Regions from separate parts of the Pseudoneobacillus rhizolycopersici genome, predicted to be linked through region 2. Evidence: riboswitches for the same ligand, from Rfam matches in the RefSeq annotation. Region 2 holds a riboswitch; each other region holds the start of a gene.
The links. Region 2 has a riboswitch for S-adenosylmethionine ahead of ACX9YW_RS15605 (ABC transporter permease). Riboswitches for the same ligand answer to the same signal wherever they lie in the genome.
Positions count from the first base shown of each region.

Region 1: another riboswitch for S-adenosylmethionine. It lies ahead of metX (homoserine O-acetyltransferase MetX); the one in region 2 lies ahead of ACX9YW_RS15605 (ABC transporter permease).
Region 3: another riboswitch for S-adenosylmethionine. It lies ahead of ACX9YW_RS18810 (methionine ABC transporter ATP-binding protein); the one in region 2 lies ahead of ACX9YW_RS15605 (ABC transporter permease).

Region 1 is NZ_JBTOOE010000003.1:290,975-302,031, forward strand. Features, by position in the region: partial or broken gene ACX9YW_RS05800 (O-acetylhomoserine aminocarboxypropyltransferase/cysteine synthase family protein) at 1-975, opposite strand, end outside; gene metX (homoserine O-acetyltransferase MetX) at 1,368-2,444, opposite strand; SAM riboswitch class I at 2,514-2,625, opposite strand; gene ACX9YW_RS05810 (glycosyl hydrolase family 18 protein) at 2,787-4,061, shown strand; gene ACX9YW_RS05815 (GntP family permease) at 4,457-5,893, shown strand; gene ACX9YW_RS05820 (CoA transferase subunit A) at 5,936-6,637, shown strand; gene ACX9YW_RS05825 (CoA transferase subunit B) at 6,652-7,305, shown strand; gene ACX9YW_RS05830 (3-hydroxybutyrate dehydrogenase) at 7,327-8,112, shown strand; gene ACX9YW_RS05835 (sigma-54 interaction domain-containing protein) at 8,748-10,172, shown strand; gene ACX9YW_RS05840 (proline iminopeptidase-family hydrolase) at 10,305-11,057, shown strand, end outside.
Region 2 is NZ_JBTOOE010000016.1:37,701-48,757, reverse strand. Features, by position in the region: gene ACX9YW_RS15650 (ABC transporter permease) at 1-667, opposite strand, end outside; gene ACX9YW_RS15645 (response regulator transcription factor) at 787-1,437, opposite strand; gene ACX9YW_RS15640 (sensor histidine kinase) at 1,469-2,590, opposite strand; gene ACX9YW_RS15635 (cytochrome c biogenesis protein CcdC) at 2,811-3,317, shown strand; gene ACX9YW_RS15630 (DUF3899 domain-containing protein) at 3,390-3,758, opposite strand; gene ACX9YW_RS15625 (peptide ABC transporter substrate-binding protein) at 3,786-5,402, opposite strand; gene ACX9YW_RS15620 (ABC transporter ATP-binding protein) at 5,426-6,379, opposite strand; gene ACX9YW_RS15615 (ABC transporter ATP-binding protein) at 6,382-7,395, opposite strand; gene ACX9YW_RS15610 (ABC transporter permease) at 7,409-8,356, opposite strand; gene ACX9YW_RS15605 (ABC transporter permease) at 8,356-9,288, opposite strand; SAM riboswitch class I at 9,471-9,575, opposite strand; SAM riboswitch class I at 9,700-9,807, opposite strand; gene ACX9YW_RS15600 (XdhC family protein) at 10,095-11,057, shown strand, end outside.
Region 3 is NZ_JBTOOE010000024.1:250-11,306, forward strand. Features, by position in the region: gene ACX9YW_RS18805 (MFS transporter) at 1-1,183, shown strand, start outside; SAM riboswitch class I at 1,362-1,470, shown strand; gene ACX9YW_RS18810 (methionine ABC transporter ATP-binding protein) at 1,548-2,573, shown strand; gene ACX9YW_RS18815 (methionine ABC transporter permease) at 2,566-3,234, shown strand; gene ACX9YW_RS18820 (MetQ/NlpA family ABC transporter substrate-binding protein) at 3,250-4,089, shown strand; gene sufC (Fe-S cluster assembly ATPase SufC) at 4,395-5,180, shown strand; gene sufD (Fe-S cluster assembly protein SufD) at 5,200-6,510, shown strand; gene ACX9YW_RS18835 (cysteine desulfurase) at 6,510-7,739, shown strand; gene sufU (Fe-S cluster assembly sulfur transfer protein SufU) at 7,729-8,166, shown strand; gene sufB (Fe-S cluster assembly protein SufB) at 8,336-9,733, shown strand; gene ACX9YW_RS18850 (DUF421 domain-containing protein) at 10,165-10,707, shown strand; gene ACX9YW_RS18855 (DUF72 domain-containing protein) at 10,833-11,057, shown strand, end outside.

The DNA.
Region 1 (11,057 bases), on a different contig from region 2:
AGCTAGGCCCGGGTAGGAAACCCATTCTACAGCTGGATGATTCACTAAATATTGAGCAATCTCCAAGGCATTTTTCGTATGTCTTTCCATGCGAAGAGAAAGCGTTTCTAAGCCCTGAAGTAATAAAAAGGCGTTAAATGGACTTAAGCAGGAACCAAAGTCTCTCATTAGCTGAACGCGTAATTTAATGATATAGGCTAAGGAGCCAAAGTCGGACGCATAACGAATACCGTTATAGCTAGGGTCTGGCTCAATAAATCCAGGGAACTTCTCACTATTAAAATTAAACTTTCCGCCATCAACGACGACTCCCCCGATGGATGTACCGTGACCGCCAATCCATTTCGTCGCCGAATGAATGACAATATCGGCCCCCCACTGAATCGGTTGACAAAGAGCCGGCGAAGCAAAAGTGTTATCCACGATGAGTGGAATTCCCGCCTCATGAGCGATATTCGCAACCGCCTCAATATCAAGAACAAGCAGGCTTGGATTCCCTATAATCTCAGCAAAAACCGCTTTCGTCTTCGGTGTAATCGCTTTTCGGAAGTTTTCCGGATCAGAGGAGTCAACAAAATGGACCTTCACCCCATACTTCGGAAGCGTGTTCGCAAATAGATTGTAGGTTCCGCCGTACAGATTGGCTGCCGCAACAATTTCATCGCCAGCATGAGCGAGATTCAGAATCGCTAACGTGATGGCAGCCTGGCCGGAAGATGTTGCAACGGCTCCAACTCCACCTTCTAACAACGCGATTCGCTTCTCGAACACATCGACCGTCGGATTACCTATGCGAGAATAAATATTGCCGAGCTCTTCTAGAGCAAATAGCCGTTGGGCGTGGTCGGTGTTTTGAAATACATATGAAGAAGTTTGATAGATGGGTACAGCTCGTGAGCCTGTCGTTGGATCTGGCTCCTGTCCTCCGTGAAGTAATAATGTCTCTAATTGATACGATAGGTTTTGATTGGTCATCTTAATAACACTCCTTATTAGATTCATCGTTTTATTTTGATCATGCAGGCATTCCGTTCTCGTTCTAGGTGAAGTTAGTTCGTGATGGATTGTTCAAGTACTGGTGTGTATGGTTTTGTGTATATAGGTAATCCTGTAGGGGAAACTGGGTAAACAGTTAGGAAGTCTTGTTGAAGAGACTCCAAGAATAAGAGAATGTCATTTTCCCTTCCTTGTAATAAAAATCCCTCAACATGATTGAACGTTTCTGTTTTTAATAAAGTGACTCTGTTGCTAAGAAGTTTTTGTCTAAGTAAGAGCTTTTTACTAAAAATTATCTAATGTAAGTATGGTTAGATTCGATACCGACAATGGCTTCAAAAACGATAACGATATCGGGCGAAGCTAAAAGCTTAATGGGTTTCATTTAACTCCTCCTTTATCAGATGTCCCCATTTTTCAAACTCAACGAGAAATCCGTCGTGCCCAAAGATCGTGTCGACTTCGTAATGGCAAGCTGGGGTGTAATTTTTTTTACATTCATGTATGACTGATGCTAATAAGTCAGCAGAATAGATAATATCTTCTTTGAAACTAAACGCAATCACCTTCGCTTTAATGGCCGATATAGCCTCCTGCCAGCCACCGCGATCTCTGCCAATATCGTGGTGATCCATTGCCTTAAGTAGGTATAGATAGCTATTTGTATCAAATCTTTTTAAAAATTTTTTGCCTTGATACTGCAAATAGGAATCTACTTGATAGGCAATCTCCTGATGCGATATTCCCCAGCTTTCCCTCTGCTCCCGGTTAAATCGTTGATTAAACAACTCTGGGGAACGGTAGGAAATCATCCCGAGCATTCTGGCCACACTAAGCCCTGTTTGTGGATTTGCCTTGTAATTTCCTCCTTGCCATTCAGGGTCATTTAAGATGGCAAAACGGGCAATGGCATTATAGGTCATTCCAAAATCACTCATAAACGGGGCGGTTGCGAGTGGAAAAAGCAGGTTTGCGAAGTGAGGATAGAGAATGCCCCATTCCAGCACTTGCATTCCTCCTAAGGAACCGCCAATAATCGCGTGCACCTTTTCAATCCCTAGCTTTTGTAAGGCAAAGTAGTGACTGTTGACAATATCCCTAACGGAGATAAACGGAAAATGTGCCCGATAAGGCAGACTGCTTGGATTAAGACTCAGTGGCCCAGTCGATCCATTACAGCCCCCTAGAACATTCATCGTTATGACTTGCCATTTGCGAGAATCGATCGGCTTTCCTGGGCCAATCAATCCCGACCACCAGCCTGGTTCCTCTGTAGTTCCAACGGAATACTGATTTCCAGTTAGGGCATGACAAACCAGAATGATTGGGGTAGAGGGATCACCAACTCGTTCGTAGGCAATCTGCACATTCTTAATCGTTACATCACTTTCGGTTTTAAAATCACCAATATCAATGACGCCATATTCTTGCTGCAACTCCGGATGCATATTGCCTCCTCCCTTATAAAAAATAAAAACCCTCTTCCTAAGAAGAGGGTGGAATACACACAGCAACTCTTCTTATCTGTCAGAGCATAAGCTCTGCAGGAATTGGCACCGTGTTTTCATAAAAATGAAAATCGGTTGCTGGGTATCATCGGGCCGGTCCCTCCACCACTCTGGATAAGAAAACTATTCAATTCACAAATAACAAACACAATTACCTAACTATGAATCCGACTATAACACCTTTGGAAATCATCTGTCAAACACTTTTTATGAATTTTCCAAAAATTGATGTATCGGTGCCTGGCACCATTAATATGATGAAATAAAGGGGGGCGTGATTTAATGGCTGTATATATTGTTGGTGCGGGTGATACGTTGGGGAACGTTTCAATGTTGTATGGTGTTCCGGTTCAAACGATTGTGGAATTAAATGGTTTGCCGTCTGCCGATTCCATTGTACCCGGTCTTGCTTTATATATTCCCGACAACAGCCTGCCGATTCGCTCTTATAGAATAAAACTAGGCGATGCCATATGGAAATTGGCCCAACAATATGGGACAGAAGAATCCCTAATCCTAATGGCCAATCCGGGAATCACACCTAACCAGCTTTACATCGGCCAAAACATTCTTATACCATCCCCTTTGAAATTAGCAATGACGACATTAGGTTTTATCGTTCCATCAGCAGTCAATGCTAATTTGGCAACACTAGATTCACTCTCTAGTGAGCTGACCTATTTAGCGATTGTGGCATATTCCATGACTGAACAAGGGTGGGCCTATAAGATGGTAGAAGATCAACCATTGGTTGATAGAAGCAATCAACGAAATGTTATGCCGTTATTAATGATTCAAAACTTTACAGGCGAAAATTTTAGCGCCGAGTTAATCGGAAGAGTACTAGAGAATCCGGAATATCGAACTAATTTGGTGACGAGTTTAGTGCATCTTGCTAAGCAAGGAGGATATGGTGGTGTAAGTATAGACTTTGAATTTATCCCGCCACCAAGGCGTAAGGATTTTATTGTTTTTTTAACGGATTTAAAAAAATCATTAGGCGAGCTTATTTTACATGTGAATGTTCATGCCAAAACAGAAGATATTCCAACTAATCGCATTATCGGTGCCTATGATTATGCTGGGATTGCTAGAGCTTGTGACCTTGTTGCCGTCATGACAATGGACTATGGCTACCCAGGAGGCCCGCCTGATCCGATCTCACCCATTAACTGGCTGGAACAAGTGGTTCAATATTCTCTCACGCAAATTCCTGCAGGTAAACTGCAAATTGCCGCACCTCTCTATGGTTATGATAAAGAGGTTCCATCCAATACAACGAAGTCATTATCCGTTCTTGCTGCCCAAAATCAAGCTATAGCAAATTGGTATTCAATTCAATTTGACGATATCAGTAAGGCGCCATGGTACCGTTATTGGCAGGGAGAAATGGAGCATGTCGTCTGGTTTGAGGATATTAGAAGTTACACCGAATTGTACCAGTTGGTTGATCGATATCAATTGTCTGGGGTCACCTTTTGGCAAATAAGTTTGCCGGCCCCACAAAATTGGGCATATTTGAGGAACAATGTGACGATTTTGCTACCAATACGTTGAAAGCGAACAGTGCCAGTTACTGTTCGCTTTGCCATTTCGACAATTAATCCTTTAACACTTTAAAGCATGTGGGGACAGTCCCCACATGCTTTAAAGTGTTAAAGTGGGTTCCGGAAAGGCGGAATTTTCCGTTAATGCGGAATGGTAGTTTAGATGTTTTCCGTGATTGCGGAATTGGATGGTAAAATTTAATTACTAGATAGGTAGTGTTAATGGAAGAGACTATATTTTCTGATGATTTAGAATATAAAATTACGTTGGCACGGTATTTGCAATTAAGGTTGGTGGAATCAAATTTCACGATTGGGGGTTTTTGGTTTAAATTGTAAACGCTTACGAGTAACATAGGGCAAAGAAAAAGGGTATGGAGAAATCAAATTCATAGGGGGATTTTCATGGATTTAATCGTCATTTTATTGGCACTTGGACTTTTAATGTTTGTTGCTTACAGAGGATTTTCAGTTATTTTATTTGCGCCGATTTGTGCACTTTTTGCTGTGTTATTAACAGAACCAAGTCATGTGCTGCCGTTTTTTTCAGGCGTGTTTATGGATAAAATGGTCGGCTTTATTAAGAACTATTTTCCTGTCTTTTTATTAGGGGCTATTTTTGGTAAGGTTGTTGAAATGTCAGGGTTGGCAGAATCGATTGCCAAGACTATCGTTCGTTCTCTTGGAACAAAAAGAGCAATGTTATCGATTGTTCTATTAGGAGCCATCTTAACGTATAGCGGTGTAAGTTTATTCGTCGCTGTATTTGCGATTTACCCATTTGCGGCGCAATTATTTAGACAAGCAGATATTCCAAAACGACTTATTCCTGGAACGATCGCACTTGGGGCATTCACGTTTACCATGGATGCTCTTCCTGGTACACCGCAAATTCAAAACGTTATTCCAACTTCTTTCTTTAAAACAGATATTTATGCGGCACCTGTTTTAGGGATTTTGGGCGGGATCTTTGTCCTTATTGTTGGTCTAATTTATTTAGAATCTCGTCGTAAAAAAGCTGAAAAAGCGGGAGAAGGTTACTTTGGATTTGGTGCAGAAACAGCTGCTACTGCTGAGGCTGTAGCAGGTAAGGACGAGGTTCCTACCAATCTTTCAACCGAGCAACCGTTAATGCGTCAAATTCTTGCTTTTGTTCCACTGATTCTAGTAGGTGTAACCAATAAACTCTTTGTTACAGCGATTCCAAAATGGTATCCAAATGGCTTTGATTTTACCAAAGTAGGCTTGGATGCATTAGGAGTGGTCGATGTGACCGCTTTTGTTGGGATTTGGGCAGTGGAAATGGCCTTGATTGTTGGGATTGTTTCTACCCTTTTATACAATTGGGCTCGCACGATGCAAAACTTTAAAGAAGGTCTTAATACCAGTATTGGTGGTTCGCTATTAGCGACGATGAATACCGCGGCTGAATACGGGTTTGGTGGAGTCATTGCTGCCCTTCCTGGATTTGCTTTAATTAAAAGTGGTATCGGTGGGACCTTTACGAACCCATTAGTTAATGGAGCTGTGACCACCACTACCCTAGCAGGTATTACAGGTTCGGCATCAGGTGGGATGGGAATTGCCCTAAGTGCGATGTCTGAAACCTATAATAAAGCGATAACCGCAGCCAATATTCCACCGGAAGTTATGCACCGCGTCATTTCGATGGCATCTGGGGGGATGGATACACTTCCGCATAACGGTGCCGTTATTACCTTATTGGCGGTAACCGGATTAACTCATAAGCAATCCTACCGGGATATTTTTGCGATTACCATTATTAAAACAGTAGCCGTCTTCTTTATTATTGCGTTGTATACACTTTTAGGAATTGTTTAATCATCTAGCATTCTTTCAAAAAAACAAAACGGGGGGATCGAAGTGGCTAAAGGAAAAGTTTTGTATTCGTTTGAGGACGCCATTAATGGGATTCAAGATGGAGCGACATTAATCGTTGGTGGTTTTGGACTTTGTGGGATACCTGAAAAAGCCATCCTGGCCCTACGGGAAAAAGGCGTTAAAGATCTAACAATCGTAAGCAATAACTGTGGTGTCGATGATTGGGGGTTAGGCTTGCTTTTAGCGAATAAACAAATCAAGAAGATGATTTCTTCTTATGTGGGAGAAAACAAGATTTTTGAAAAACAGTTCTTAAGCGGCGAATTAGAGGTGGAGTTAGTTCCGCAGGGGACGCTTGCCGAACGGATTCGTGCCGGTGGTGCTGGTATTCCCGGTTTTTATACGGCAACAGGTGTCGGTACTCCTGTCGCTGAAGGTAAGGAGCATAAAGAGTTTGATGGCAAGACGTATATTTTAGAAAAAGGAATTGTCGGTGACTATGCTTTCGTGAAGGGCTGGATGGCCGATCCACATGGCAATATCATTTACCGAAAAACGGCTCGCAACTTTAATCCATTAGCGGCAATGGCCGGGAAAATCACGATTGCAGAGGTGGAGGAAATCGTTGGAGTCGGTGAGTTGGACGCGAATCATATCCACACGCCAGGCATTTTCGTTCAGCATGTCCTGGAAGGGGAAAGGTACGAGAAGCGAATTGAACGGAGAACCGTAGCAAACATTTAGGGGAGGTAGTTCTAGTGGATGTACGTTTAAAAATCATTAAGCGAGCCGTATTAGAAATTGAGGATGGAATGAACGTCAACCTCGGGATTGGTATGCCGACCCTCGTTGCTAATGAAATTCCAGACGAATACAATGTCATGCTTCAATCAGAGAATGGCTTGCTCGGAATCGGTCCTTACCCAACGGAAGCTGAAGTAGATGCCGATTTAATCAACGCAGGTAAAGAAACGGTCACCGCTGTACCAGGATCCTCTTATTTCGATAGTGCCGAATCTTTTGCGATGATCCGCGGCGGCCATATCGATTTGGCTATTCTCGGTGGGATGGAGGTCGATGAGAATGGAGATCTCGCCAATTGGATGATACCCGGAAAAATGGTCAAAGGGATGGGCGGGGCGATGGACCTTGTCAATGGAGCGAAACGAGTCGTTGTGGTGATGGAGCATGTCAATAAACACGGCGAGTCGAAGGTGAAAAAACAATGCACGCTCCCTTTAACGGGGCAGCGCGTTGTACACCGGCTCATCACTGAGTTAGCTGTGTTTGATTTTTCAGATGAAGGAATGGTTTTAACCGAATTGCAAGAGGGCGTTTCGATAGAGGAAGTAAAGGAAAAAACGGAAGCGGACTTTTCCGTTAGCCCTTCATTATTAACGAATCAAAATTAGATTTATCGGGAGGAAGGAAAAATGGGGAAACTCCTTGAAGGAAAAACGGCCTTTATTACCGGTTCCGCCAGTGGGATTGGTTTAGAAATCGCCACCACTTTTGCACGAGAAGGTGCGAAAGTGGTGATTTCAGATATGAATAAAGAAAAAACAGAACAAGTGGCAGCGCAATTAAAGGAAGAGGGATACGAAGCTCTTGCTGCACCTTGTGATGTAACAGATGAGGCAGCTTTTAAAAGCAGTATCGAGCTAGCTTATGAAAGCTTTGGAGCAGTGGATATTTTAGTTAATAACGCTGGAATACAACATGTTTCCAACCTAGAAGAATTTCCAACAGAGAAATTCGAATTATTGGTAAAAGTGATGCTAACGGCTCCATTTGTTGGTATCAAGCATGTTTTTCCAATCATGAAAAAGCAAGGATTCGGGCGAGTGATTAATATGGCGTCGATTAATGGGCTGGTTGGATTCGCCGGAAAAGCAGCTTATAATAGTGCGAAACACGGGGTAATTGGATTAACAAAAGTAGCCGCTTTAGAAGGGGCAGCACACGGAATCACGGTCAATGCTTTATGCCCAGGCTATGTGGATACTCCACTCGTGAGAAATCAGCTGAAGGATTTGGCCACAACCAGAAATGTTCAGTTGGAAAGTGTTTTAGAAGAGGTGATATATCCACTTGTACCACAAAGAAGATTGCTAGATGTTTCGGAAATAGCGGACTATGCTGTTTTTCTAGCAAGTGAAAAAGCAAGAGGTGTCACAGGGCAGGCAGTTGTTTTGGATGGTGGGTATACCGTTCAATAAAGCAGTGGGGCGGAGCACGCTCACTAAAAAAGTCAGTAAAATGGTTTATTAAGCGCCTATCTATACCGATTCCAGCGTACTCTTCGTCCAGTATGGTATAGAGCCAGGTTCTCTATACCATTTCTAGTATAATTTTCGGTTGTTTTGGTATAGAGAGGGGGTTCTCTACCATTTCTAGCAAATTTATCGGTTGTTTTGGTATAGAGAGGGGTTCTCTATACCATTTCTAGTATATTTATTGGTTGTTTTGGTATAGAGAGGGTTTCTCTATACCATTTCTAGCAAATTTTTAGGTTGTTTTGGTATAGAGCCGGGTTCTCTATACCATTTTTAGCAAACTTTTCGGTTGTTTTGGTATAGAGAGGGGTTCTCTATACCATTTCTAGTATAATTTTCGGTTGTTTTGGTATAGAGAGGGGTTCTCTACCATTTTAAGCAAATTTTTCGCCCAATTTGGTATAAAGCCGGGTTCACTTTACTATTTCTACTATAATGTGCGGTCATTATGATATATAGACCGCCGATTTTTCATTAGTCTAGGACGGTTCTCCTGCTTTCTTTTGGAAGGGGTAGGAGACCGTCCTCGAATTTTTTTTGATATAATAAAAGTAACTATAGTCGTAAAGGTGAGTAGGATGATCAATACTACCAAAAATGAAATCCCATATAAATGGCTGCAGGAAATCGTGAACCTTTCCATTGATCAACTGGTAATTGTGAATCGTAAAGGAATCATTTGTCATATCAACTCTGGTTATTGTGACTTCCTTGGTATTACGAGAGAGGAAGCTCTAGGTAGGCATGTGACAGAAGTGATTGAAAATACAAGAATGCACATTGTCGCAAAAACAGGGCAAGCCGAGATTGACTCCATTCAATCGATCAATGGCAGTGAAATGATCGCTGATCGATATCCATTGATCATTGATGGGGAGCTAGTAGGTGCCTTTGGAGCGGTTCTGTTTCGTAATCCCGAGGAATGGTGGAGTTATAAAGAAAAAATCCAGCCTCTGTTGGAGGAACTAAAATTTTATCAAGCCAAATATGAAAAGGATTTGAAAAGTAAGTATCGTTTCCAAGATTTAATTGGAAATAGTCCAGTGTTTCAAAATGCGAAATTGCTAGCCGAAAGAATTTCAGGCAGCCAATCAGCGGTGCTCCTCCTTGGGGAATCTGGTACGGGGAAAGAATTATTTGCCCATGCCATCCATGACAACAGTCCCCGAGCATCATTCCCGTTTGTGCCGATTAATTGTGCCTCCATCCCCGAGAATTTGCTTGAATCAGAGTTATTCGGCTATGAAGATGGATCTTTTACCGGGGCGAAAAAAGGTGGGAAGAAGGGTCAATTTCAACTTGCGAATTATGGAACTATTTTTCTAGATGAAATTGGGGACATGCCACTATCGATGCAAAGCAAGCTACTCCGAGTTCTACAGGAAAAAGAAATTCAACGGGTCGGGGGACAAAAATCCATTTCGATCGATGTAAGAGTAATAGCCGCGACCCATCGAGATTTAGAAAAGATGGTGGAGGAGGGGGAATTTCGCAAAGATTTATACTATCGGTTAAATGTGATTAAAATTGAAATTCCACCACTTAGAAAGCGAAGAGAGGACATTGGCCTCATTGCCAGCGGCCTTTTGAAAAAACTAGAAAAAAGGTTTTACCGAAAAGGGATCGAGCTATCCCAACAGGTGATTAAAAGACTGGAGCAGCACTCTTGGCCAGGTAATATCCGTGAATTAGAAAATGTTTTGGAACGGGCCATTAATGTCCTTGATGGAAAAATAATCGAAATCAGCCATCTCCCTCTCTATCTTCGAGATCAGGAGGATCTCTATTATCCTGAAAGCGAATCCATGATAGTGGAAGCCAATAAGGAAAAAATGGACGAAATGGCACGGATTTTACCATTAAAGGAGACCCTCGCCATTGCCGAAAAACAAGCTATCCTTCAAGCTCTTGCCTCTACAAATGGCAACAAACAACAGGCAGCCAAGCTCCTGCATATAGGGAAAACCAAATTTTACGAAAAATGTAAGCAATATGACATATAGAAGAACAGTGGTGGGCGACACCACTGTAATAGCCAATCCCTCGGTGCTATTCCTGCACAGTTCTAAATGAAAGAACCAATAATATAATAAATAATGGTTCTTTGGTCATATTCCATTTATGGGGGGAAAAAAATGGGGCACGTGATAGAAGGGTTTATTGAGGTGACGGGAGGAAAGGTCTGGTATCGTAAGGTTGGGGATGGTCAAGGTGTGCCACTATTAGTTTTGCATGGCGGACCGGGTGGAATGACGATGGATAGTGATCCTCTTGTATCACTAGGGGATGAAAGGCCGATCATTTATTATGATCAATTAGGATGCGGCCGTTCAGACCGTTCCAACGACTCTACCCTATGGACAGTTGAGCGATATGTCGAAGAGTTAGAGCAAGTTAGATTGGCACTTGAGCTAGAAGAGGTGCATATACTTGGCCATTCTTGGGGAACGATGCTTGCAGCCTCATACGTGCTCACCAAGCAGCCTAAGGGAATTAAGAGTGTCATATTTTCCAGCCCCGCACTGAGCGCAATCAGGTGGGAAAGGGATCAAAGAGAATATCTTAAAGATCTACCAAAAGAGGTTCAGGATACAATAGAGGTTTGTGAAAAAGCGAATACAACAAATTCAGAAGCCTACCAAAATGCTATGATTGCTTTTTATGAAAGACATGTATGCCGTAAGCTTCCGTGGTCGCAAGATTTAATGGAAGCTCTGGAACAAATGAATCCAGAAATATATGGGCAAATGTGGGGAGCATCAGAATTCACTGTCACTGGTACTCTAAGAGATTATGACATAACGAACCGCTTGCATGAGCTGGAAATTCCAAGTCTCTTTATGTGCGGACGTTTCGATGAGGCGGCTCCGGAAACAACGCAATACTAT
Region 2 (11,057 bases):
TCAGAGACATTTGTTCTGCTTTATAGCTTGAAATCGTGTTTAGGAATTGCTTTTTTGAAAACGATTGTAAACCTGAGATTTCTAGGGCGGAGTCTTTATCAGGTATAAAAAGCAATTGCATTTCACTAGCCCGATAAATTGCCTTGTAATCTTCTCTATTGATATAAGCAACCGGTGCATGACTGTATTTACTTTTTTCAACAAAACCTTTTACAAAAAATGATTGATTTGATTGATTGTTCATCAATGTGTCTCCCACTTTTATACCGTCATTTTTTAGGGAACTATCCAAAACAATTGAGCCTTTTTCAACCTTTGTGAACATCCTCGAATCGGTTGATGTGACAAAGGCGACACTCCTTTGCTTCCCATCCTGATCATTTACAAATCCCATCTGGATCGAAAATGCCACTGCATTTCGGTGTTTGCTTAAAAACTTCTCCTCGGTTCCTCTATCTATTGTGGACAAATTATGAGTTTGGTCCGCCTCTTTGGTCATATAAAATTGGCCTTCCGGCAAGTTTTTGATTAAAGCCGCATTATCCTGTGATAATCCATTTGCCAGCCCTGATATGATAAAGGTTAATAAACTGACGAGAAAAACAATTGAGCCTAAAATGACAAATTTACCTTTATTTTTCTTCATTTCTTTCCATGCCATGTTCATCTTCATTCCTCCAATCTTGTAACAGCTTTAGTATAAGATTGGAATATGAACTAGATATGAACAAGATTATGAAATCTGGCAAAACAAAAAGCCCATTCCGTTAGAAGGGCTCTTGTTCCTTAATGTTTATTTTGAAAATATAACACCAGTTCAGTGCGATTGTTAAGTTCGAGCTTATCAAGAATCCGGGAGATATAATTTTTCACTGTACCTTCCGTTAAAAATAAGCTACTGGCAATTTGTTTATTGCTTTTTCCCTCCATAACGAGTTCGACTACCTCGATTTCTCTTGCCGTCAATACGTTATCCAATTGTTCCTTAACCTTGTTTTCACTTGTAGGAAAATGATTCATCGCATGCAACACTTTGGAGATTTTCGAGCTCACTTCTGAGTGAAGCAGCATGACCCCTTCACAAACTGCCTTAATTGCTTTGATAATCTCCTTAGAATTGGAGTCTTTGAGAATGTAACTATCTGCCCCATATTTGAGTCCATTAAAAATGAACTCATCTTCATTAAAAGTCGTTAAAATAATTACTTTTACACTCGGATAGGTCTCCTTCACAACCTTTAACGCCTCTATCCCATCCATTACTGGCATCCGAATATCCATAAGAATGACATCAGGAAGCTGCCCGGTCAACAAGCCAAGCAATTCTTCACCATTTTGCGCTTCACCGATAATCTCAATTTCCTCATGTAGGCTCAAAATCATTCTCAGACCTTCTCTAACCATTGCTTGGTCGTCAACAATCATAATTTTTGTCATCTCATACATCTCTCGCTTACTGGCATATTTTTTATGCAGGGATTTCAGCTACTACTTTAAAGCCATGACCATTCTCTGAGGTAAAACTTACCCTTCCATTCATTAAGGCAATACGATCTTCAATTCCAAGAAGACCATTGGATTTCTTGATTTGCCCACAGCCTTGGCCATTGTCTTCCACTACCACACTAACCTTTTCTCCATACTTGCTAATCGTGATGGCAAACTCCTGTGCCTTGCCGTGCTTTAAACCGTTCGTCACTGCTTCACGCACGGAAATATAAATACAATTTTTCATATCTTGATGGCATGATTCCACAGCTTTATCAAAATTCAAACTAAACGATAATTTTTCGGAAGTTTGCAAGCTTTCAATCATGTCACCCAGTAATTCCTCAAGCTCGATTTGGCTGGTGACCGATTGATCTTTTAATACAGCGACCGCCTTACGAAGCTCCTTTATCGATTTTTGTGAAAAAAGATGCGCCTTCGAAAGGGCTTCACTCGCCTTTTCTGGATGAGTCTCAAGCGTATTTTCAGCAAATTCCAAATGCATCCGTAAAGCAATAAGAGAATGCCCAATTGAATCGTGCATTTCCTGTGCGATTCTCGTCCTTTCCTTAGTTATAGTGACTTCTTTCAATTTGGCATGCACCTCTGCCAATTCAGTACTTAGCAATTGTCCTTTTTGCCTTTCTATACTAATTTCCCGAAACAAATAGACTAATAACAACGTAGCCAAATAGGAAAGTAAAGCATTTTGAACGTCCGTTTTGGCCATGTACACTGCAGTCATATAAACAAACATATGAAAGCCTACAATTATAAAGAGGATCTTTCTACCGGTTAAAAAAACCTCAACAATCGGATAAATAAAATAAATACTTATTGCACCAATGTCAAACAGCTCCAAGTAAATACCAGTTGCGGCAATATTAATAATCATCGAGACTATGTATAAAATCCTATGTCGTTCCCTTAAACGATAGTAGGTTCTTAACAGATCATTCCCTTGCATTAGCACAATGCCACCTATCGCAAACGATTTCATTTCCATCGAAAGACTAGCGTAGGTCACAATTTCATACATAATGATAGAAACAAGCACCGCTTTCAAGGCCCACACCATTTTCATAGACTTGCTGCTCAGCATGGGCATCACCTCCAAAGCTATATAATTATGCTCATTATACTATGCCGTTTCTGGAAAGAATAGGTTACAAAGTTAATTCCTAATAGTGACTAAAGTAACATGAAAACTGTTTACCATGGTTACTATTTTTAGTCTAACAAAGGGGATAAAATCAAAGTGTAATCGAAAAACGAGACTAAATCGTCTTAACCATACACTAAAGAATAAAGGGGAATATAAAATGAACGGATCAAATGGATCAATTATTTTCGGTATTATGTTTTTAGTTTTCGGACTGATTATTTGGAGACGAATAAAGGAAAGTCATCGACCAATCAAAGGGTCGGGGATTAGAATCCTACTCCCAATCCTTTCTTTAGTACCGGTGCTTTATATTTTTTCACAACCTCCTTTACAATTAACCATTTGGGAAATTGGTGTAGCCGCTTCGCTTGGGGTTTTGCTAGCCATCCCGCTAGTAATGACGACTAACTATGAAATTCGCCAGGACGGACAAATCTATGCACAAAAAAATAAATCCTTTTTTATCGCATTAGTCGCCGTTTTGGCCATTCGAATCGTAGCTAGACAGTATATTTCCGAAATGGACCCTGCAAGTTTATCCATGCTTTTCATTACAGTCGCTTTTAGCTATATCACTATTTGGAGAACTGCTTCCTTTGTGAAATTTAAAATGGTAAAACAGTCACATGCTATTGATAAAGTCATGATACCAATAAAAGCATAATTGTAAAAAGCCATTCGTGTTTAAAAAGGGAAACACAAATGGCTTTTTTATAAATTTGGTTAAACCACACTATTATAGGGACAAAATAGTTGAAATGAGTAGTAGTCCTGTTCCGCCACCAAGTGAATAGACCATTATTTGAAACGTAAAACACTCCTTCCATTGAATAATCTCTTCATTGGCTGCCATCTGTTTATCAATTTCCAACATAGCTGTTGACCTTTTCATCATTACTCCTTTTATTTTCGTAAATCCTGATAAAAACAGATCCAAAAATCCGCTTCTAGCTACATAAAGGACAGCACCTAGAAGTAATGTCATTAAGCCGGTTAGAAAGATTTTATCTATCAGAATAGTAGATTGGAAGTTATCATAACCAAAGGTGCTCATTATCCCAAAAGCAATCATAACCAACAAAACAGAGCAGAGATACTTTTTCAACGTTTATGTCTCCTTTAAATAAATTCCCTATTCCTTTGTTGAGAATCGGAAATCAGGGTTACTTAGTGGATCAAATCGAATCCCTTTTACATTACTTTTTACTAATGAGTTTTGTGAAGAGAAGTAAATCGGAATGATTGGCATGTCCTCCATTAGTACTGTTTCTGCTTGATGCAATAACTCAAATCTCTTTTCTTCATCTTGTTCAATTAAGGATTGCTCTAATAACTGATCAAATTCTGGGTTTACCCAATTCGTAAAGTTACTGGAGCTTTTGCTGCTATAGAGATTTAATACTGGGTATGGATCAAGGAAGTCTCCAACCCAGCCCATTCTTGCGATTTGGAAATTCTTTTGTTTAAAGGTGTCAATATACGTTTTCCATTCTTGGTTTTCCAATTCTACCGTTACACCAAGGTTTTCTTTGAACATTTCTTGTAGTGCTTCTGCAATTTTCTTATGGTTGCCTTCTGAATTATATTTTAAAGTAACAGTAGGTAGCTTGGACCAACCTTCTTCCTTTAATCCTTCTTCTAGCAATCTCCGAGCTTCTTCTTTATCAAATTGATAATATTCATCTGCATCATCTCTGAAATCATTTCCCGTTGGGGCTGGTACACCGTATGCTACATAACCGTATGCAGGCTTTTCTCCACCTTTTGAGATAAACTCTGTGATGGCTTCTCGATCAATCGCTGAGGCAAAGGCTCTTCTGATTTTCGCGTTGGTAAATGGTTCTTCTTGGACATTGAATGAGTATGTGTAAACACTGAACGAAGGATTGTTATGGTATTCCTCGTTGTTTTTTTCCTGCTCAATCGCATCTGCTTGAATCGATTTAACTAAATCAAGCTCCCCCGATTTGTACATTTGATATTCGGTTGTCGCATCTGCCACCATTTTGAAGGTGACTTTATCCATGGTGATGCTTTCGTTATTCCAATAAGACTTACTTTTTTCAAGAACTAGTTCATTATTGTGATCCCATTTCGCTAGTGAGTATGCTCCATTTGTTACAACTGTTTCTGCATCAGCAGCCCAGTCCTTATTCGCTTCCACAACCTTTTGGTTTACTGGCAGGAATCCTTGGCCAAGTAGTACCTTAGGGAAAAACTTGATAGGTGTTTTTAATTCAACTACTAGCGTTTGATCATCTGTTGCTTTAATTCCTACTTCATCAATACTACCTTTTCCAGTGTTATATTCTTCAGCACCTTTAATATAGTAGAAACTTGAAGGGTCATAGGCAGCTGTCTCCGGATTTAACACACGTTTCCAAGCAAATTCAAAATCTTTAGCTGTTAACAGTTCATCATTTAACCATTTTGCTCCATCACGAATCGTGAATGTGTACGTTTTTCCATCTTCAGAAACGTCTACATTACTAGCCGCTCCTTCCACAATATTTCCTTCTTGGTCATATATGTATAACCCTTCATACAGATTATCAATGACCCAAAAAGAAGTAGTATCGGATGCGAAGGCTGGATCGATTGTATAAGGCTCCCCACCAAGATTGAGCGTTAGCTCTTGTGCAACATTTTCTTTCTTATCTCCACTGCTTGTCTTGCCCGCTTCTTTACCACTGCATCCTGCAATAATTAATACAAATAGTGTAAAAATGATCAATGAAACTTTTTTCATCGTTTGTTCCTCCCAATCTCTAATTAAAATAAATGACAAGCTACCCAGTGTTCCGCCTTTATTTCCTTCCATTTCGGTATCTCTTCCCCGCATTTCTCCATTGCCTTGGGACATCTCGTTCGAAACGGACACCCAGACGGTGGATTTAATGGACTAGGTGGATCACCCGAAAGCACAATTCGTTCCCGTGTCCCCCTTAATTTCGGTTCCGTAACTGGAATGGCCGATAATAACGCATGTGTGTAGGGATGAAGTGGATCTTGGAACAATGTATCACTCGTGGTGAGCTCCACCAATTTCCCCATATACATCACACCGATACGATCACTAATGTGTTTGACCATCGCTAAATCGTGGGCAATGAATAAATAAGTAAGCTCCTGTTCCTTTTGCAGGTCTTCGAGAAGATTAATCACCTGTGCCTGTATTGAAACATCTAGCGCCGAAATCGGCTCATCTGCTACGATAAAGGAAGGGTTAAGTGCCAATGCCCTTGCAATTCCGATTCTTTGGCGTTGCCCCCCACTAAATTCATGAGGAAATCGCTTCGCATGGTCAGCATGTAAACCAACCTTTTCAAGCAATTCAACGACTCTCTCTTTTCTCTCCTTTCCTTTTAAAAGCTTATACGCATCAATCCCTTCAGCAATAATGTCGCCAACTTTCATTCTTGGGTTGAGAGAGGCTGTTGGATCCTGAAAAATCATTTGCATTTGCCTACTCAGCTCTTTTTTCTTTTTTCCGTTAAGATTTGAAGTATTTTCGCCGTTAAAAAGCACATTCCCAGAGGTCGTTTCATAAAGACCGACAATTGTTCGTCCAAGCGTAGACTTCCCACTGCCACTCTCCCCGACTAATCCGAGCGTTTCTCCTTTTCGAATCGCAAAGGAAATTCCATCAACCGATTTCACGGTTTTTTTGGCGCCGATTTTAAAATGCTTTTTGACTTCCTGGACCTCTAACACATATTCAGACAATGTTACTCCCTCCCTGCTGCGATCAATTCTTCAGTTTTTGGTGCTCTGGAATCATTTAGCCAGCAACGAGCCTGATGATGTTCCGAGAACACTTCACTCCCCGGCATATGTTCGAGACAAACTTCCATCGTATAAGGACAACGGGCTGCAAATGGGCATCCTTTAGGAGGGTCAAAAAGATCAGGTGGAGAGCCTTCAATCGGAATCAATCTTTCCTTCTCACTACTTTCTAACTTTGGCACTGAATTTAATAAGCCCCAGGTATAAGGATGTTTCGGGCTTTCAAATATCTCTTCCACCCTTCCACTCTCAACGACCACACCTGCATACATAACAGCTACTCGGTCCGCCACCTCGGCAACGACACCTAAATCATGGGTGATAAGCATAATTGATGTGTTTCTTTCTTCCTGTAGCTTTTTTAATAAATCTAAAATCTGTGCCTGAATCGTCACGTCCAATGCCGTCGTCGGTTCATCCGCAATAATCAGTTCAGGATTGCAGGCTAACGCAATCGCAATCACTACCCTTTGCCTCATACCACCACTAAACTCATGAGGATACTGGGAATAACGACTGAGTGCATCCGATATTCCAACAAGTTTTAGCAACTCAATTGTTTTTTGTTTGGCCTCTTTCTTTGACAACTTTTGATTTCTAATTAAGACTTCATCAATTTGACTGCCAACTTTCATCGTTGGATTAAGAGATGTCATCGGATCTTGGAACACCATTCCAATCTCAGATCCACGGATATTCCTAAAATCCTTCTTGTTAAACTTCGTTAAGTCCTGCCCTTTAAAAAGAATCCTGCCCTCTTTCACTCGTCCATGTGGGGAAGGAACCATCCCCATGATTGCCTGTGCCGTTACACTTTTGCCACATCCGCTTTCCCCTACAACAGCAAGTGTTTCCCCACTCTTAACATGAAAAGAAACACCTCTTAAGGCATGGATTTCACCGCTTGATACTCGGAAAGATACCTTTAAATCTTCTACTTCCAATAAATGACTCAATCAACAAACCTCCTTACTTATTGGATTTAGGGTCAAGTGCGTCCTGCAAACCGTCTCCAAAAGCATTAAATGCAAACATCGTTAGTGAAATCATTAGTCCTGGAAAAAATAATCTCCACCACTGACCACTGAGAATAACTCCTAAAGAATCATTTGCCATCGTTCCCCAACTGGCTGTAGGTGCTTGGACACCCAATCCAAGAAAGCTTAGAAACGACTCTGCAAAAATTGCCGAAGGGATCGTAAACGTTAAATTAACAATGATAATCCCCATCATATTCGGCAGTAGGTGCCTGATTATTATTTTTGCATGCGAGGTTCCGAGCTTTTCTGCGGCTAAGACAAATTCCTGTTGTTTTAATTGAAGGATTTGCCCACGGACAATTCTAGCCATCCCCACCCAACCGGTTATCGATAATGCGATAATCATCGTAGTAAGTCCCGGTTTCATCATGACCATCAATAAAATGACGACAAGTAAATACGGAATTCCATACAAGACTTCAACAATTCTCATTAAGAAATAATCTATTCGGTCTCCTGTCTTTCCGCGACCCGCCATGTAACCGGAGACTCCACCTACAAAAACACCAATAATTAAATCGATCATTGCAGCTGCAAAGCCAATCACTAAAGAGATTCTAGCCCCAGCCCACGTTCTCGCCCATACATCTCTTCCAAGATCATCGGTTCCAAACCAATGCTCACTGGAAAGCGGTAAATTCCCCTGTGTTAAATTCTGTTTGCTTGGGCTATGTGGGACCATATGTGGTCCGAAAATCGATAAAAGAATAATCACCGCTAAGAGAATAAAACCGAAAACAGCCATTTTGTTTTTGATAACTTTCCGGATGACTTCCTTACTGTAGCTCTCGTATGGCCTTCCGATTTTATCGCTTTGTAAGTTTTCTTTATTCGCTGGCCGAAAAAGATGATCTAAATTAGTTTGTGGTTGGCTCATTAGGAGTCACCTCCGCTTGCGATTTTAATACGTGGATCGATAACTCGATACAGTAGATCAATAACAAATAAAGTAACGATTAAAATAGCACTATAGAAAATCGTGGTACCTAGAATAACTGGATAATCACGGTTAAAAATACTATCCACAAAATACTTCCCGATTCCTGGAATCGCAAATATTTTTTCAATCACAAACGTTCCGGTTATCACTGCCGCAAACAATGGACCAATGAATGATATCACCGGAATTAACGCATTTCTCAAGCCATGTTTGATAACGATTTCCCAAGTATGAAGACCTTTTGCCTCAGCTGTTTTAATAAAATTTTGATTAAGAATATCAATCATGCTCGCCCGGACAAACCGAGTAATAATCGCAATCGGACTGACTGCTAAAGCAATGGTTGGCAAAATCGAGTGACTCCATGTTCCCCAAGCAGCTACGGGTAAAAGTCCCCATTCAACAGCGAAGTACTTGATTAATAGGGGAGCCAGTATAAAGCTTGGAAGGGATATTCCGATGATGGCAATAAACATCGACGCATAATCCAATAGGCGGTTATGATTTAAGGCCCCGATAACCCCTAGACCAATCCCCACTACAATCGCAATAATAAGAGATTGAATTCCTAATAAAGCAGAGGGTCCAAAACCATCGGCAATGAGAGTGTTGACATCTCTCGTTTTGGATTGAATGGATGGACCAAGATCCAATTGCACGAGATTCTTTAAATAGAGAAAATATTGGATCGGTAACGGTTTATCCAGATTATATTTCTCTCTCATATTCTGGACAATTTCCTCCGGCAAAGATTTTGCATCGGTTGCAAATGGATCTCCCGGAATCATATGCATAATCACAAAAGTTAAGGTGACAATGATCCATAATGTGACAATCATCGTAAAAAGTCGCTTAAGTAGGTATGACATATTACGAAATCTTCCTCCTTTTCCAAAATCATATGTATTTTTAAACAATCAAAAACACCTAGTTAACATATCGTTTTACTTAGTTTTAGAGTTTAGCAGTGCTATTTGACTCTACGAACCCCCGTAAAAAAGAAAAAGCCTCACAACCATAGATAAGTTGAGAGGTTTTACATACAAACTCTAACTTATCTCTCGGGACTACATTCCCGTGGAATTGGCACAGTGTTCAACAGAACCCGCTGCCGAGGTTTCATAGGGCCATATCCCTCCACCTCTCTGGATAAGAAAATATTATGAAGTTATTCTAGTAAAATTTCGGACGAACAATAGTCACATGTACCTATTCGAAACTAATAAAAACAAAAAATCCTCTTCATAGAAAAGAAGAGGATTGATAAACTGAATCAGCTCTTCTCATCTGCCAGACAAACGTATGTCTGAAGGAATTGGCACAGTATTCATCAGAACCTGTTGCCGAGGTTTCGCAGGGCCATGTCCCTCCACCTCTCTGGATAAGAAAGTAATTATGGAATTTTCAGAAGTTAAATAATTGTCTAGCTAAGAATAACGCATGGTAAGATTTTAGTCAACCGAAATATATTAAAATATTTTATTTTTTATTTACCTCCCTAAAAAAACTGCCCATTTCCCCCTGGACCCTATATCCTCAAAGCCTTCCTCACCTATTAGGTTATGGAAATTCAAAAGATAAGCGCCCCAAAAAATTCCCTTTCTACCATTGCATTTTTTCCATTATTCTTTCATAAATTCTAAATTGAAGAGTTGAGCTACATAGGAAACCAAATATGTTTCTCATTGGAGTTGAAACTGATATGCTAACCTTTTTTAAAATTTTAGAAGCCATTCAACATTCAACAGAAAAGAGCATTCTGGCAACTATTATTCATATCTATGGCTCAGCATACTTAAGAGAAGGGACATCCATGCTTATCATGGAAAATGGTGAGAGGGTTGGAATGGTCTCTCCGGGTTGTCTAGAAGAGGATCTTTTTTTGCGGAGTAAAGATTTATTCTTATCAACCTGTCCGCAAATTGTCACTTATGATTTAAGCAGTGACGATGACTATGGCTGGGGGCAAGGAATGGGTTGTAATGGAGTGATAAAAATTCTGTTGGAACCTATCACCGAACAATTAAGAGCAGATTTACTTTATTTAAAGAGCTCATTAGAAAAGGGATTCTCAGTACTTCATGAAAAGGAATTTTCAGATGACTTCGCCTTCCAAAAATCTACATTTCAAATTTATAAGGACCCAAAAAAACCGAGCATTATTAACCATTTTCGGCCAAGTAGGGAAGGATATAAATATACCTATCTTTTTACGCCACCTCCACGGATTCTCCTATTCGGCGCTGGCGAAGACGCAAAACCATTAGTATCATTAGCCTCAAAAATTGGTTTCAACGTAACACTTTGTGATTGGAGACCTGGACTTTGCAACGAATCCCATTTTCCTTCCGCCAATGAATTCATCATAGGAACCCCACTGCAAATCATCCATTCCTGCCGCATTTCAAAAAATGATTTCATCGTTATTATGAGTCACAATTTTTTAAAGGATCAAGAATTCCTCATAGAACTAATAAATTATCAAGTCCGGTACATCGGTATTTTAGGCTCAACTCAAAGAACGAATCGTCTATTAGGTGAGAGAGTTTGTCATAAAAATTTATTTTTCCCAATTGGACTTCCAATCGGTGCAAAAGGTTCCGAAGAAATAGCCGTCAGTATCATGGCTCAAGTCATT
Region 3 (11,057 bases), on a different contig from region 2:
ATTAAGTAGTATCCTCATCCAAATTGGGATGGGCATTTTTATGGTTATTTATAATTTTTATGTCAGAGAGCTTGGATATTCTGAACAGGTAAACGGGCAAATCATTTCGATGAATTCCTTAGCAACCGCAATTATTCTAATCCCGGCTGGATTCTTGAGTGATAAGCTCGGTCGAAAAAAAGTCATGCTCTTTGGTGCCGGCTTGACAGCAATATGGTTAATTTGCCGGAGCATTACCGAAGCCCAGAGCCTTCTTGTGATATTTGCTTTTTTAACGGGCTTAACAATGGCATTTGTGATGGTTTCAGGTATTCCATGGCTTGCAGAAAATTCAAATGAAAATCAACGTGTACATCTTTTTAGTATTCAATTTGCTGTCAGTACAGCTGCAAACGTGATTGGAAATATTTTAGGCGGGACCTTAACCGACTTATTCTCATTTGGCTTTTCAGAGGTAGAAAGTATTCGCTATACCCTGCTTATCGGGGCTGTTTTTATGATTATTGGGATAATTCCAATGACAAAATTTAAAGAAAAACCTAGAACAAACCACTTAAAAGTTAATAAAACCAACCAGCTCCAAACAAAAAATAAATATACAATGATTATCCTCTTTGCCATTCCGGCTATGTTAATTGGATTTGGGGCAGGACTCGTTATCCCTTATTTAAATTTATATTTTGCTGATCGATTTTCAGCTTCTAATACGATGATTGGTTTTATCATTTCTTTAGGTCAAGCAGCCACCGCGATTGCCATTATCATCGGTCCGTGGATTGTAAAAAAAGTTGGACAGGTGCGAGCCGTTGTGTTATTACAACTATTATCACTACCATTTTTATTATTAACAGCTTACACAGACCATCTGTGGCTAGCAGCATTAGGATTCTTATTTCGGCAAGCATTAATGAATGCCGGTAACCCAATACAATCATCACTCATGATGTCGATGGTCGATGACTCCGTCAAGGGATTAGCGAATTCTGTTAATCAGATGGTATTCAACTTAGGTTGGGCGTTAATGGGTCCTGTTTCGACAGGAATTGTCATCAAATACGGTACCTACTGGGGCTATGCGACAGTTTTTACGATTACTGCCACTTTATATTTAATCGGTTCCGTGTATTACTATGTCGTTTTTCGTAAAATGGATGGCGAAAGAACACTAAAGACTGCCTCCTGATTTTGACATATTTCTCGGGAAATGTTTATTGATGACGAGATTTGCCACCTAAATATTACCACAAAAATAGTAACGAAAAAGATATTGACGCATTATTTTATCCGTGTTACGATATCAAACGTACTTACGAAATCACTTAAACGCTTTAACGTGTTAATTAAATATAGAATTTGGTTTGCTCTTATCAAGAGAGGTGGAGGGAAGTGCCCGATGAAGCCCGGCAACCGTCAATGACAATCATTGAAATGGTGCCAATTCACACAAAGCTAAGCTTTGGGAGATGAGAGAAAGGATCGTACTATTATGCCTTTCTGTCATTTTTTATGCAGAAAGGCTTTTTATTTGTCAAAAAAGAGGTGAAATCATGATTAGTATCAAAAATGTCCAAAAAATTTATTCATCGAAACACGGAAAAGTAAAGGCCGTGGATGATGTCAATCTTGAAATAAATCAAGGCGAAATATTTGGAGTCATCGGATATAGTGGTGCTGGAAAAAGTACGCTTATCAGAATGCTTAATGGCCTAGAGATCCCAACGAACGGTACAGTCACAGTCGCCAATCGTCTTGTTTCTAAAATTAAGGGTGCGGAGTTAAGAAAAGCGCGTCAAGAAATCAGTATGATTTTCCAACATTTTAACTTACTCTGGTCAAGAACAGTTCGTGAAAACATTGCTTTTCCGTTAGAAATTGCCGGGGTAAAAAAATCCGAGCGGATTAAACGAGTTGATCAACTAATAAAATTAGTTGGTCTTGAGGGCAGAGAAAATGCTTACCCTTCGGAATTAAGTGGTGGGCAAAAGCAGAGAGTTGGGATTGCCCGCGCATTGGCAAACAATCCGAAGGTCCTTCTATGTGATGAGGCGACATCAGCCTTGGACCCGCAAACAACTGATAGCATATTAGATTTACTTGTTGATATCAATAAGCGCTTAGGACTAACAATTGTTTTAATCACCCATGAAATGCATGTCATTCAGAAAATTTGCCATCGGGTTGCGGTTATGGAGGGCGGAAAAACTGTCGAAATCGGACCGGTTTTGGATGTATTTAAAAATCCGCAGCAGCCGATTACAAAACGATTTGTCCAACAAGTAACTGAACCAGAAGAAACGAAAGAAACAGCAGAGCATTTGCTCCAACGTTTCCCTGAAGGGAAAATTGTTCAATTGACTTTTGTTGGTGAATCGACCGAGCAGCCGCTCATAACTGAACTAATTAGACATCACAATGTGACGGTCAATATTTTACAAGGGAAAATTAATCAAACCCAAAATGGTTCATACGGGACATTGTTTATTCACATAGATGGTGAAGGGAACGAAATCACAAAGGCCATCGATTATATTCGCTCAAAATTGGTGGGCGTGGAGGTGGTTACCAATGATTGAGAATTTCTTTCCAAACGTAAACTGGGATAAAATGTGGCAGGCAACCAATGAAACCTTATATATGACAGGTATTTCGGTGTTGGCAACCTTTATCCTCGGAATAATACTCGGGCTACTGTTATTTTTAACGTCAAAGGGAAGTATTTGGGAAAATAAGCCGATCAATACACTGATTAGTGCCGTTGTAAATATATTCAGATCCATACCATTCATTATTCTAATCGTGTTATTAATTCCATTTACGAAGCTAATACTCGGGACGATGATTGGTGAAGATGCTGCTTTGCCTGCATTAATTATTGGTGCAGCTCCATTTTATGCAAGAATGGTTGAAATTGGATTAAGAGAGATAGATAAAGGTGTTATTGAAGCAGCGAAATCAATGGGGGCCAAAACGAGCACAATCATTTTTAAGGTACTACTTCCGGAATCGATGCCGGCGCTTGTATCAGGGATTACGGTAACAGCCATATCCCTAGTAGGATTCACGGCAATGGCTGGTGTAATTGGTGCAGGTGGCTTAGGGAATTTAGCCTACCTGGAAGGCTTTCAACGCAGTCGTTTTGATGTCACTTTAATGGCTACCATCATTATTTTAATCATAGTTTTTATTATTCAGTTCATCGGTGATTTTATCACTTCTAAATTAGATAAACGATAAAGGAGAGAAAGAAAAATGAAAAAATGGTTTAGCTTAGTATTAATGTTAGTATTGTCAGTTGCCCTGGCTGCCTGTGGAACTTCTGAAGAAAAATCAGAAGGCAAGAATGGGACTGCAGGAACAAAGAAACTAGTCGTAGGTGCTTCAAACGTACCACATGCGGAAATTTTAGAAGAAGCAAAGCCGCTGTTAGCTGAAAAAGGTATTGATTTAGAAATCGTCACTTTTCAAGATTATGTATTGCCAAACCAAGCTTTAGAATCTGGGGAATTAGATGCAAACTACTTCCAACACATTCCTTATTTAAATGCACAAATTGCTGAGAAGGGTTATGATTTCGTCAATGCCGGTGGAATTCACATTGAACCAATCGGAGTTTATTCACAAAAATATAAGAGTTTAGACGAACTTCCTGATGGCGCTCATATTATTGTTAGTAGCTCAGTTGCGGATCACGGCCGTATTTTAACCATGCTAGAAAAACAAGGTCTAATCACGTTAAAAGAAGGCGTTGAAAAAACGACTGCAACTGTAGAAGATATTGTTGATAATCCAAAAAATATTCAATTTGATGCGGAATATGAAGCAGCATTACTTCCACAAATTTATAACAATGGTGAAGGCGATGCAGTATTAATCAACTCAAACTATGCGATTGATGCTGGATTAAATCCACTTGAAGATTCAATTGCCATCGAGGAAAGCGACTCACCTTATGTGAACGTAATCGCGGTTCGTTCCGGTGATGAAACCAAAGAAGAAATCAAAACATTAATTGATGTGTTACGTTCTGAAGAAATTCAAAACTTCATTTTAGAAAAATACAAAGGTGCAGTTGTACCTGTTAAAGAGTAAACATATAATAAGGAAGAAACTTGGTAACGGACAGACTAATTTTAGTCTGTCCATTTTTTTATTACCATTATAAAAGTATTAGTATATTGGTCCATCTTCTGATACATTAAAGAATGGAGCAAGGAAGAAACTATCTTATGACTTTTTCCTAATAAACTTGATGTAAATCAATGAATTCAAATAAGATTTACATTAACATTATGACCGTAGTGTAAATAATCCCAAATGGTTGCAGTTAGATTCGATTTGTTATAAGATTGTAATGAGAATAAAATGAGAATGAAGAAATTTCGGAGGTATAGATAATGGCAGGGTCAACTTTAACAGTTAAAGATTTACATGTTGAAATCGATGGGAAAGAAATTTTAAAAGGAGTGAACCTTGAGGTTAAGGGTGGAGAAATCCATGCCATCATGGGTCCTAACGGAACTGGTAAATCAACTCTATCTTCAGCTATCATGGGACATCCAAAATATGAAGTCACAAGTGGAAGCGTTAGCTTAGATGATCAAGATGTATTAGAAATGGAAGTAGATGAGCGCGCTCGTGCAGGTCTTTTCTTAGCCATGCAATATCCAAGTGAAATTAATGGTGTTACAAATGCCGATTTCTTACGTTCAGCAATGAATGCCCGTTTAGGCGAAGGTAACGAAATTTCCTTAATGAAATTCATCCGCACAATGGATAAGCAAATGGATTTCTTAGAAATGGACCAAGATATGGCGCAACGCTACCTAAACGAAGGCTTCTCAGGTGGGGAAAAGAAGCGTAACGAAATCCTTCAATTAATGATGTTACAACCAAAAATTGCTATTTTAGACGAAATTGACTCAGGATTAGATATCGATGCTTTAAAAGTTGTTTCTAAAGGAATTAACGAAATGCGCGGCGAAGAGTTTGGTTGTTTAATTATCACTCACTACCAACGCTTACTTGACTATATTACTCCTGATTATGTTCATGTGATGATGCAAGGACGCATTGTGAAATCAGGTGGTCCTGAGCTTGCACAACGCCTAGAAGCAGAAGGTTATGACTGGATTAAGAAGGAACTTGGTATTGAAGACGAAACAGTTGGGCAAGAAGCATAAGCGTTAGGGGGAAATTTTCATGACTACGGAAACAAAATTACCATTTAACGGGGAGTATGTCGCTAATTTCTCTAAAGAAATTGGCGAGCCTGCTTGGTTGAATGAATTAAGAGTTCAGGCCTTAGCTCAAGCTGAACAGCTATCGTTACCAAAGCCTGATAAAACGAAAATTGACAAATGGAACTTCACACAATTTGAAAGCCATGTTGTTAAAAGTGAAGTATATCAATCTTTATCAGAGCTTCCAGAGCAAGTAAAAGTACTAGTTGGCGATAATGCTGCTAACAAGTCACTCTATATCCAACATAATACAACTCCAGCTTACCTGACTCTGTCTGATGAGTTAAAAGAAAATGGTGTTATTTTTACGGATATCTTTACTGCAGCTAAAGAGCACGGGGATTTATTGCAAAAATACTTCATGAAAAATGGAGTAAAAGTAGATGAGCATAAACTAACAGCTTTACACGCTGCTCTTATGAACGGCGGAGTTTTCGTATATGTTCCGAAGAATGTAGAGCTACAAGAACCGGTTCAAGCAATCTTTGTTCATGATGATGCTGCGTTAAATCTGTTTAATCATGTAATTGTCGTGACAGAAGATAATAGTAAAGTGACATATGTAGAAAACTATGTTTCAACTGTAGATTCTGCAAATAGCGTTTTTAATATTATTACAGAAGTAATGGCTGGACCAAACTCTAAAGTTCAATACGGCGCGGTTGATACGTTAGCAAAAGGAATCACCACTTATGTGAACCGTCGCGGTGTTGCAGCAAAAGATGCGCGCATTGAATGGTCTTTAGGTCTTATGAACGACGGTAATACCATTTCCGAAAACGTGACAAACTTAATCGGTGACGGATCGTTTGGTGATACAAAAACGGTTGTTGTGGGTCGAGGCGAGCAGACACAAAACTTTACGACAAGTGTTGTTCATTTTGGAAAACACACAGAAGGCTATATTTTAAAGCATGGCGTTATGAAGGATGCAGCTACTTCGATTTTTAACGGTATCGGTAAAATTGAACACGGTGCGTCAAAATCAAACGCTGAACAAGAATCACGCGTGTTAATGCTTAGTGAAAAAGCACGTGGCGATGCGAACCCAATTTTATTAATTGATGAAGATGATGTAACCGCTGGACATGCCGCCTCAGTCGGTCGTGTTGACCCTATTCAATTATACTATCTAATGAGTAGAGGGATTCCGAAAACAGAAGCAGAACGTCTTGTCATTCACGGATTCCTGGCTCCAGTTGTTAATGCTCTACCAATTGAAGGAGTTAAAGAGCAATTAACAGCTGTTATTGAAAGGAAAGTAAAGTAATGGATATCCTCGATATTCGAAAACAATTTCCGATTTTACATCAAGAAGTAAACGGCCATCCGCTTGTCTACTTGGATAGTGCCGCTACTTCCCAAAAGCCGATTCAAGTCATTGAAGCGTTAGAAAAATATTATCGTGAATATAATTCGAATGTTCATCGCGGCGTACACACTCTTGGCACAAGAGCAACTGATGGTTACGAAGGCGCTCGCGAAAAGGTTCGTAAATTTATTAATGCCAAGTCGACCGAGGAAATTATTTTTACTCGTGGTACGACAACAGCCATTAATACAGTGGCAGCAAGTTACGGTGCTGCGAATCTCCAGGAGGGAGATGAAATTGTCATCTCCCATATGGAGCACCATAGTAATATCATTCCTTGGCAACAAATTGCCAAAAAGACTGGCGCCCAGCTAAAGTATCTTCCACTGCAGGAAGATGGAACGATTTCTTTAGATGATTTTCAAGCAACTATTAATTCCAATACTAAAATTGTATCGATCATGCAGGTTTCCAATGTCCTTGGCGTGATTAATCCGATTAAGGATATTGCGAAAATGGCTCATGAACACGGTGCGATTATGGTTGTCGATGGGGCACAAAGCGCTCCACATATGAAAGTCGATGTCCAAGACTTGGATTGTGATTTCTTGGCTTTTTCTGGCCATAAAATGTGCGGTCCAACGGGAATCGGCGTTCTTTACGGGAAGAAAAGTCTGTTAGAAAAAATGGACCCAATCGAATTTGGCGGTGAAATGATTGACTTTGTTGAGTTATATGATTCAACATGGAAAGAGCTGCCTTGGAAGTTCGAAGGTGGTACTCCAATTATTGCCGGCGCCATTGGATTGGGAGCTGCTATTGATTTCCTTCAGGAGATTGGTTTAGAGCAGATTGCTGAGCATGAGCATAAACTAGCAGCATACGCATTAGAAAAAATGTCCACAATTGAAGGAATTAAGATATTTGGTCCAATGGATCCTTCCAAACGTGCAGGGGTTGTTACCTTCAACTTAAATGATGTCCACCCTCATGATGTGGCAACTGTATTAGATGCAGAAGGCATTGCTGTTCGGGCAGGTCATCACTGTGCACAACCACTTATGAGATGGCTAAAACAATCAGCAACGGCGAGAGCAAGTTTTTACCTGTATAACACGGAAGACGATATTGATAAGCTTGTCAGTGGGCTTGTCAAAACAAAGGAGTACTTCAGCGATGTCTTTTAACAATTTAGATGCCCTATATCGTCAAGTTATTATGGATCACTATAAAAATCCCCGAAACAAAGGTGTGCTCGAAGACGGGAATTTAACGATAAATATGAATAACCCAACTTGTGGAGATCGTATTCAATTAACCATGAATGTTGCTGATGGTATCGTAACGGATGCGAAGTTTGAAGGAGAAGGCTGTTCAATTTCGATGTCTTCCGCTTCGATGATGACCCAAGCCATTAAAGGGAAAAAAATCGAAGATGCTATCAAATTATCAACTATTTTCTCCAACATGATGCAAGGGAAAGAGTATGACGAGGACTTAGACCTTGGTGATATCGAAGCATTGCAGGGTGTTTCCAAGTTCCCGGCAAGAATCAAATGCGCAACCTTAGCCTGGAAAGCGATGGAAAAAGGGCTTAAGGAAGACGAACAATAACAAAACAGGGGTAAGCGGGGTAAGCTGTCCAGCTCCAGCGTCTAGACCCTCGAGGTCATAAGCCAATTCCTGAATGAAGGCAAAAAGCGCCTTCTTTCAGGGCTCGTCTTATGCTTGTCGGGGCTGAGCAAGGCGCTTCCGCTTTTCAAACGAAAGGGAGGACTCGATTATGGCAAAAAAAGCGCCTGAAATCGGTGATTATAAATATGGCTTCGCCGATAAAGATGTTTCGATTTTCCGTTCGAAGCGCGGATTAACGAAAGAAATCGTCGAAGAAATTTCAAAAATGAAGCAAGAGCCACAATGGATGTTAGATTTCCGTTTGAAGTCACTGGATCTATTCTATAGCATGCCAATGCCACAATGGGGCGGCGACCTAAATTCATTAAACTTCGAGGAAATTACTTATTATGTAAAACCATCTGAAAAAACTGAACGTTCTTGGGATGAGGTCCCTGAAGAAATCAAGGCTACCTTTGATAAATTAGGTATTCCTGAAGCAGAACAAAAATATTTAGCAGGGGTTTCTGCACAGTATGAATCTGAGGTTGTTTACCACAACATGCAGGAAGACCTTGAAAATCTTGGTATTGTCTTTAAGGATACGGACTCAGCACTTAAGGAAAACGAAGACATTTTCCGCGAGCACTGGGCAAAGGTAATTCCACCAACAGATAATAAATTTGCTGCATTAAACTCAGCAGTTTGGTCTGGTGGATCGTTTATCTACGTTCCAAAAGGGATCAAGGTTGAAACTCCTTTACAGGCTTACTTCCGTATCAACTCTGAAAACATGGGTCAGTTCGAGCGTACCTTGATTATTGTGGACGAAGGTGCTCATGTACACTATGTAGAAGGCTGTACTGCGCCTGTTTATACAACTAACTCTCTACACTCTGCTGTAGTTGAAATTATTATTAAAAAAGATGCCTATTGCCGTTACACAACGATTCAAAACTGGGCGAACAACGTTTACAACCTAGTTACGAAGCGTGCTGTTTGTGAAGAGAATGCGACAATGGAATGGATTGATGGTAACATCGGTTCCAAATTAACAATGAAGTATCCTGCTGTTATTTTAAAAGGTGAAGGCGCTCGTGGTATGACATTATCAATCGCAATCGCTGGTAAAGGTCAGCACCAGGATGCTGGAGCAAAAATGATACACTTAGCTCCAAACACTTCATCTACGATCGTATCGAAGTCAATTTCTAAGCATGGTGGTAAGGTAACGTACCGTGGTATCGTTCAATTCGGCCGCAAAGCAGACGGTGCTCGTTCTAATATCGAGTGCGATACACTAATTATGGATAACCAATCAACATCAGATACGATTCCGTATAATGAAATCTTAAACGATAACATTTCATTAGAACACGAAGCAAAAGTATCTAAGGTGTCTGAAGAACAATTATTCTACCTAATGAGCCGCGGTATTTCTGAACAAGAAGCAACCGAAATGATCGTTATGGGCTTCATCGAGCCATTTACAAAAGAACTTCCGATGGAATATGCTGTTGAAATGAACAGATTAATCAAGTTCGAGATGGAAGGATCTATTGGATAATAAAATATTTTGTAGAAGGCGAACTTTTAAAGTTCGCCTTCTTTTTTTATTGATTGTGTAAAGAGAAATACTGTTTTCTGCACCTGTTGATTGTAGCGGAAGGCACTCGACTCCTGCGGGATTAGCGGCAAGGGTGAGACCTAGGTAAAATGCTCCTCGAAGAGGGAGCATTTGTACCCCACAGGAGCAAAGCGACGAGGAGGCTCACCTGACGCCCCGCGGAAAGCGAGTGCCTGTAGCGAAAATCAACAAACTAATTTATCATAGCCTTTTGATTTTAGGAACTATACGGAAAACCAGTGACCTGACTAAATATTAGTCTAATATACCAACGATAATTAGAATAATTGAATTGCGGATAGGTCATAATGATACGGAATCAAATTATATGTAGCTTAAGCAGTGAAAGTAATTCTTGATAGGAGGTAGCCATGCAATACATTTGGGAAGCGTTAGCCATTTTATTTACAGGGTTTTGCTTATTAAGAATTGCTGGAAAAAAAACCATATCGCAAATGACAGGGTTAGAAACTATTACCATTTTAGCTATCGCATCAACCACAGGTCATGCCATTTCTGAGACGGGTTTATTAAAAACCATTTTAGCTTTATGTTCATTAGTAGCATTACTTATCTTTATTCAATTTATAGCGATTAAATTTAATATTGTTAAAAGGATTTTCGTTGGAGTACCAACACCAGTAATCAAGGATGGAAAAGTTATAACCCATAATCTAAAAAAACTACGTATAACGGGTGATCAATTAGAAGCGAGATTACGGGAAAAAGGAATATCATCTTTTTCAGATGTAAAAACTGCTTTCATTGAAATATCGGGAGAGATTGGATATGAGTTAATGGAACATGCAAAACCATTAACAATAGGGGAATTTGAAAAAATAATGCAACAATATCAAATTAGTTTTCCTAAAGAACAGCTAAGCGAAAATCAACTAGAAGAAAAGACAAAATAAAGGTTACATATTTATAAAGTGGTAGAACCGTCTAGTAAGTTAGGCGGATTTTTTATATTCTGACAATCAAATTTATGTTAATATAATTAGGATAACGAAATTTCTCATAAATGGAGATACATATCATGATCTACATTGGTACAACCGGTTGGGGTGACCAGGATTTACTTTATCCTGCTGGGACAGCCTTGCGCGATAAACTCCAAGTGTACGCCTCTCATTTTCCAACTGTTGAAGTCGATGCCAGCTTCTATGCGATTCAGCCGCTTCGAAATGCGGAAAAATGGATGAGGGACACTCCTGAGTCGTTTCGATTCGTTGTGAAGGCTTATCAAGGTATGACGGGTCAT